DNA from 2 places in the Paenibacillus sp. TSA_86.1 genome. Region 2 is predicted to be linked to the other one. Evidence: predicted binding sites of a transcription regulator. Region 2 holds the regulator's gene; the other holds the start of a gene.
The links. Region 2 encodes CtsR, which represses protease genes until heat stress. Its sites were predicted from a motif close to ATGGTCAATAAAGGTCAAACA; they were not measured.
Positions count from the first base shown of each region.

Region 1: the regulator CtsR is predicted to act here: its motif matches at 1,766-1,786, upstream of clpP (ATP-dependent Clp endopeptidase proteolytic subunit ClpP).

Region 1 is NZ_JBQZGE010000013.1:121,510-124,935, forward strand. Features, by position in the region: gene ACUTVW_RS21080 (sugar-binding transcriptional regulator) at 101-1,126, opposite strand; tRNA gene ACUTVW_RS21085 (tRNA-Arg) at 1,624-1,698, shown strand; gene clpP (ATP-dependent Clp endopeptidase proteolytic subunit ClpP) at 1,878-2,474, shown strand; gene ACUTVW_RS21095 (stalk domain-containing protein) at 2,699-3,426, opposite strand, start outside.
Region 2 is NZ_JBQZGE010000023.1:59,755-63,180, reverse strand. Features, by position in the region: gene ACUTVW_RS25935 (GNAT family N-acetyltransferase) at 1-979, shown strand, start outside; gene ACUTVW_RS25930 (CtsR family transcriptional regulator) at 1,452-1,913, shown strand; gene ACUTVW_RS25925 (UvrB/UvrC motif-containing protein) at 1,945-2,463, shown strand; gene ACUTVW_RS25920 (protein arginine kinase) at 2,492-3,426, shown strand, end outside.

The DNA.
Region 1 (3,426 bases), on a different contig from region 2:
TAATTTTATGAAACTATATATTCAAGACAGACGGTGAAGTCCGTCAAGACAACAAGAGTAATGTTGAAAATAAAACTGATCTCATCTCTGGCAACGATAACTATTCCATATCTGCGACAATGACCTCGGCCGCAGCCTCATCAATAATCAAGATATCCTCCTGCCCGAATCGCAGTACGGAATGAATGGCAGCTGCCTTGCTTTTGCCACCCGCAATACCGATGACAACATCGGTGCGTTCAATATCCTGAAGCCGCATACCCAGTGTAAGCATGGTATGTACCACCTCACCCTGACCGTTGAAATAATACCCGAAGGACTCCGATACGGCCCCCTGCTCCTGAAGTTCTTCGATGATCTCCGGTGCAAGCTTGCGTCTCTTCGCCATCTCCACAGCATCACCAATGCCATGGATTACGATGCGTGATTGCCTGATCAGCTGTAAAATCTCCTGAACACCCGGATCCTGGATCAGCGATTCATAGGCATGGTCACTAAGCAAATCCGGTACATGCAGAAGTTTGTACTGCGCCCCTGCCCGCTTTGCCATCGTGGATGCGATCGTATTTGCCTGAATTTCCAGGCTTTCTCCCAATCCGCCGCGCGCTGGTACAAACCAGACACCCTTCAGCGAAGTGGGCGGTGTGAGTTGCTCTGCGACTCCAGCCGTTGTTGATCCGCCTGTAACGGCGACAACGTCGTTGTCACTCATGATGCTGCCGAGAGCCTTCGCTCCGGCTCTTCCAAGTTCCCGCTTGGCATAAGGAGATACGTCCGAATCGCCGGGAACTACAACTACCTTTTGTAAACCGTAGGCTTGCTTGATTCGTTCTTCCAGCTCGGATAATCCAAACAGCTCTTTCGCGACAGGTTCTAACTGCTGCAGCAGATTGTACCCTGCCTCACTGATCTTCATGCCAGCACTGTCAATTTCGATAAGTCCCTGAGCCTTTAACAGATCAGTCTCAGCTCTCAGAACCCGCTCGGTCATCTGCATGGAATTGGCTAACGTTCTCCGCCCAATCACATCCGATAACATGATCTGGTGCAGAATCGTATACCGCTTTTTCAAGACATCCATGAGATCGGGCAGAAGCTGCTTTTGCACTTCTAAGATCGTTCGCATGCTTTCCACTCCCGCAAGCTTCTTGTTCCAAGCTTCAATCATGGCCTCAAAACGTCCCGGGTTAACTTTTTAAGTCCCACGTTCATTCTACCTAAAACTGACGCGATATGCAAGTGTTTCGAATGCTTATTTCGATACGTCAGCAGGCGTCTATACGCGCCTGTTTTCACAACCTCTACACGTTTGGACAAGAAGCAACGGATCTCATACCATATATAGAAGAGATACATAAATAGTATCTATATATTGCTTTGTTTCATTTTCATATGGCATGTCCAAAACCTCTTATAGCATGTACCGAAATAAAGGCTTTATCCCTTCTTCTTTATCATGATCATTTCCGAACCATTCCAAACCACCTATGGAATAACTCAAACCCTGCATATCGGGTGAATTAATGTATTCACTCTAACCTAATTCGTAAGACCTCTAACCAAAGCAACTGCTTGCATTTCACTAACTCATAGGCTATAATCATTATTGCTGTCACATGATGTGCGCCCGTGGTCCAATGGATATGACGTAGGCCTCCGAAGCCTGAGATCCAAGTTCGATTCTTGGCGGGCGCGCCACTTATTTTTAACAGCTCATAATGCATTTAACCAACGAAACCGAAAAGGTTTCTTTTTTTTCAAAGTTAGTTTGACTTTCTTTGACTTTTTGTTTGAGATTGTTTATTATGTGGTTAATACGGTAACAGTTTAAATATAAACACCCATTTAACACTTACATTTCCGAGGAGGTTTTTCACGTGAGTTATATTCCAATGGTCGTTGAACAGAGCAACCGGGGTGAGCGCGCTTATGATATTTATTCCAGATTGCTGAAGGATCGTATCATTTTTCTTGGTAGCGACGTGAATGACGTTGTGGCGAATGCCATCATGGCACAGATGTTGTTCCTGGCAGCCGAAGATCCGGAGAAAGACATTCACTTATACATCAACAGCCCAGGCGGATCTATCACAGCGGGTATGGCGATCTACGATACAATGCAGTTCATCAAACCGGATGTATCTACCATCTGTGTAGGTATGGCGGCTTCTATGGGTGCATTCTTGCTAAATGCTGGTGCAAAAGGTAAACGTTTTGCGTTGCCTAACAGTGAAATCATGATTCACCAACCACTCGGTGGTGCACAAGGTCAAGCGTCGGACATCGAAATTCGTGCACGTCGCATTCTGAAAATGCGTGACACGCTGAACCGCATCATCTCCGAGCGCACAGGTCAACCCCTGGAGCGTATTGAGAAAGATACAGATCGTGACTACTTCATGAGTGCTGCTGAAGCAGCCGATTACGGTATCATCGATAAAGTAATCCAAAACGTAGGCGCTCAAGGCATCTAAACTGCTGCCTGGTGGCTAGCGGAATCATCGCAGGGCGGGCTTCACCGATATAGGTGAGCCCGCCCTGCGTTATATTCAAGCAAACAGGCAAGATCACACCCGTCAGTGGGGTGTGTTGCCTGCATAACAAAAAGTCCCCGTCATCTTGCTTGACGGGGACTTTTTGTTTATTATTTTTTTACTAGAAGAATGGTATAATTGCTCTTGATTTAACCTGGACGAACTTACTTGTCTGACGTTACGTTGCTAAACGGCGCTGTGCCCTTAGGCAGAATTTCCTTATACGTGAATTTGATCTCAGGGAAACCTTCGGCATACGCTGTGTACTCATACAACTGGAAGAATACCACTGCACCTGTTGGCGTCACGTAGAAATCCTGGTCTTTATTCAGACCTTTGTAACCGCTCAGGTATCCCGTGTTCGCTTTCAATTGCTCGCCAACCTTTTTGCTGATCGTTTCACGCATCGATTTACTGTTTGCAATTACATCATCCAGTGTAAGCTCTTTACCTGTGTCGAGAGCAAACGTATGACCGGTGCGAGTCGTCATGCCATGTGCTCCAGCATAGTCCTCATAACGTTGAGTGATCAGACCCAGTACGCCGTTCTCATTGTAAGTCACCACATACGAAGCTTCGAACGCATACGGGCGTTTTGCAGTTGCTCCACCGAATTCGGACGTTTGTTTTTTGAACGCAGCAACAGCGGTGTCTACTTCATCTTTGAGCACTTTGTTAATCGCCGCTTCGGCCTCTTTGCTAGCTAGTCCACTCACTTGCGGGTACTGCACATCCACCTCAGCATTTTTAACGGTTACATTCGCTTTGGTCGATTTCACCTGTACGTTATTTTGTCTCACTTTGCTCAAGGTTAGTGTTTTGGTTTTGGCATCCCAGCTACCTTGTACACCCAAATAATCTCTCATTGCAGAGAACGGGATGTACAAACGAC
Region 2 (3,426 bases):
CTTTGAAATGGGTGGAATTGCAGGTGTAGCAACCTGGCCGGAATACAGACGCAAGGGATGGGTAGCAGGTCTGCTACAATATGCGCTCGAAGAAATGAATCGAAATAAACAGAGTATTTCCTTCCTGCATCCATTTTCATTCTCCTTTTATCGAAAGTATGGGTGGGAAACCTATGTGGAATATAAGAAATACAAGTTGTCTACCTCCGAACTGCCAGCCAAAAAACCAACACCAGGTACGATTAAACGGGGGAATCCTGAGCTCGCTGTATTGAAGCAGGTCTATGAAACGTATGCAGCACGTTATAATGGAAGCTTGAATCGGGATGACGCGTGGTGGGAGAATTCGGTATATATAAAAAAAGGTAGTAAGCGAGCTGTGTACTATGATGAGGCAGATGTACCTCAAGGTTATGTACTCTACGAGGTTAAGGATAGCAAATTTACCATCGGTGAGATGATTCATCTGAATGAAGAGGCAAGACAAGGACTTTGGACGTTTATTGCCAATCATGATTCCATGATTAACGAGGTGACTTTACAAGCGCCAGCAAGTGATATGTTAGCGTTTCAGCTGGACAATCCACGGATTCAGCAAGAGGTGGTACCGTACTTCATGGCACGGATTGTAAGCGTGGAGCAGTTCATTTCGCAGTACCCTTTTGCAAGTCAGGACTCGCCTGTACAGATTTGGCTTGAAGTCGAAGACGCATATGCTCCTTGGAATGAAGGGGTATGGGAATTAAATGTAGCGATGAACGGAACGGCTTCTATATGGAAAACAGCCGAATCAGAGCGTGAAGATCAGCTTGATCAGCCAATTCGACTCAATATTCAATCACTCACAGCCGTGTTAATGGGGTATCGCAGACCAGCAGAGATGGCACAGATCGGTAGAATGGAAGGCTCGGCTACCGCAGTTCAAGCGCTGGAGAAGGCTGTACCATACCGTGAAACCTACTTACTTGACTTCTTTTAAGCCTACAGATACCGAGTCATATATCATCGATTAGATAAGTAGTGTAATAGTGAGCAATCAGACTTCTCCCGATGCCTGGGAGAGGTTTTTTTGTGTCAGGCGAATATTTCGTGTAAAATCGTAAAAAATGAATAGTGCCCCCACTTGGCAAAACAGTAAAATATGCTATAATGTATATAAAGTCAAAGAAAGTCAAAGTCAACTCAAGGTTAATGTTTATTATTATACCTACGATACGATTGTTCGACTTTCTTACTGCTCTCTGATGAGAAGTACCGTGTGACGGATACATGTCATTGGAAGATCAAGGGATATTTAAAGGACCTTCGTGCTTCCTTTGCTCTCCTGTTTAACACCTGAGGCGGTAAGATTCGCTGTTTCACTAAGTGGTTAAATGGGTGGAGAAGGTGCACTCTGTGGGGGCGTGTGGGTCCTTATTGACTTAACGTTTCAGACAGTGGAGGATGATTGGATGCGTAATATCTCTGATATTATCGAACGATATCTGAAGGGTATTTTGCATGAAAGTCCCGAAGGAATGATTGAAATACAGCGTAATGATCTGGCGGATCAGTTTTCATGTGTACCTTCCCAGATCAATTATGTCATCAGCACCCGTTTCACTATAGAAAAAGGTTATCTGGTAGAGAGTAAACGTGGCGGCGGTGGATACGTTCGTATACAGCGCATTGAATTACCCGCTCAATCAGCTCTGCACAACCATCTGCATCACAGCATTGGTGAGGAGATTGGACAGACTGCTGCGGAAGGTTTGATCTATCAACTGGAAGAAGCCCGTTTCTTAAGTAAGCGGGAAGCCGGGTTGATGCGTGCGGCTGTGTCGAGAGAGGTTCTTATGGTCAAACTTCCTTACCGGGATCAAATTCGTGCCAGAATGTTGAAGGCGATGCTAATATCTTTGCTCGGTAAATGAAAACTATCGGGATCAAAGGAGGTACATCTATATGCTGTGCCAAGAATGTAATAAACGTCCGGCTACACTTCATTTTACGAAAATTGTAAATGGAGAGAAGACGGAATTTCATATCTGTGAATCATGCGCCCGTGAGAAGGGGGAGATGATTCCTGGAACATCAGGAGGATTTTCCATCCACAACCTGCTGTCCGGATTGCTTGATTTTGATCCGGCAGGCAAAGGTTCAGGTGCCGCACCTGCCAAGGCGCTGCAATGTGAAGAATGTGGCATGACTTATGCCCAGTTCAGCAAAGTTGGTCGTTTTGGCTGCAGCTCCTGTTACAAGTACTTTGACAGTCGTCTCGACCCGTTGTTCAAACGAGTTCATGGTAGCACGTCTCATGTGGGCAAAGTTCCTGCCAGAGCGGGTGGACGGATTAAGGTGAAACGACAAATTGCTGACTTGAAGCAAAATCTTCAGCAGAGCATTGCCCAAGAAGAATTCGAAGAGGCAGCTCAAATCCGGGATCAGATTCGTGAACTTGAAAAAGGAATAGCTCAGGAGTAAAGTTTGTCATGAGTAGGAGGGAAGCATAATGCCTAATCTGCGTTTTACAGAGAAGGCGCTCAGTGAATGGATGCGCAGTGATGCAACCGATTCAGAGATTGTAATCAGCAGTCGTGTCCGTATCGCACGTAACCTTCAGCATATCCCGTTTCCAATGCTGGCTTCGGGTGAGCAATCGGAAGAGGTGTTGAATAAACTGAGCGAAGTACTTCAGTACGATGACGTACACGCCTTTGGTGATTTTACTACACTTGATCTGATCGATATTGATGAACTTGACAAACGAGTGCTGGTGGAGAAACATCTCATCAGCCCAAGTCTGGCGAATGAATCTACAAACGGAGCCGTCATTCTTAGTGAGGACGAATCGGTAAGCATTATGATTAATGAAGAGGATCATCTGCGTATCCAGTGCCTCTATCCGGGGTTCCAGGTGAAAGAAGCCTGGGAGAAAGCTTCCGCTATAGATGATGCATTTGAAGCGCATGTGGATTACGCCTTTGATGATCGCAGGGGTTATCTGACCAGTTGTCCAACAAACGTTGGAACAGGTGTCAGGGCTTCTGTCATGATGCATCTTCCGGCATTGGTCATGACACAGCAGATCGGCCGTATTCTCAGTGCCGTATCCCAGGTGGGGTTAACGGTTCGAGGGATTTACGGAGAGGGCAGCGAGGCGATGGGCAACCTGTTCCAGATTTCCAATCAGATTACACTTGGACAGACGGAACAAGAAGTGATCGACAACCTGCATAGCGTTGTTTTACAGATGATTGGTCATGAACGTACGGCCAGAGAACGGCTCATTACCGATTCCAGACTACGTATTACAGATCGGGTGATGCGTTCCTACGGAATCTTGTCCCATGCGGCTATTGTAGACACGAAGGAAGCAGCGCAGCGCTTATCTGATATTCGGCTCGGTGTAGATCTTGGATTGCTGGATGGGCTAACCATTCCGGT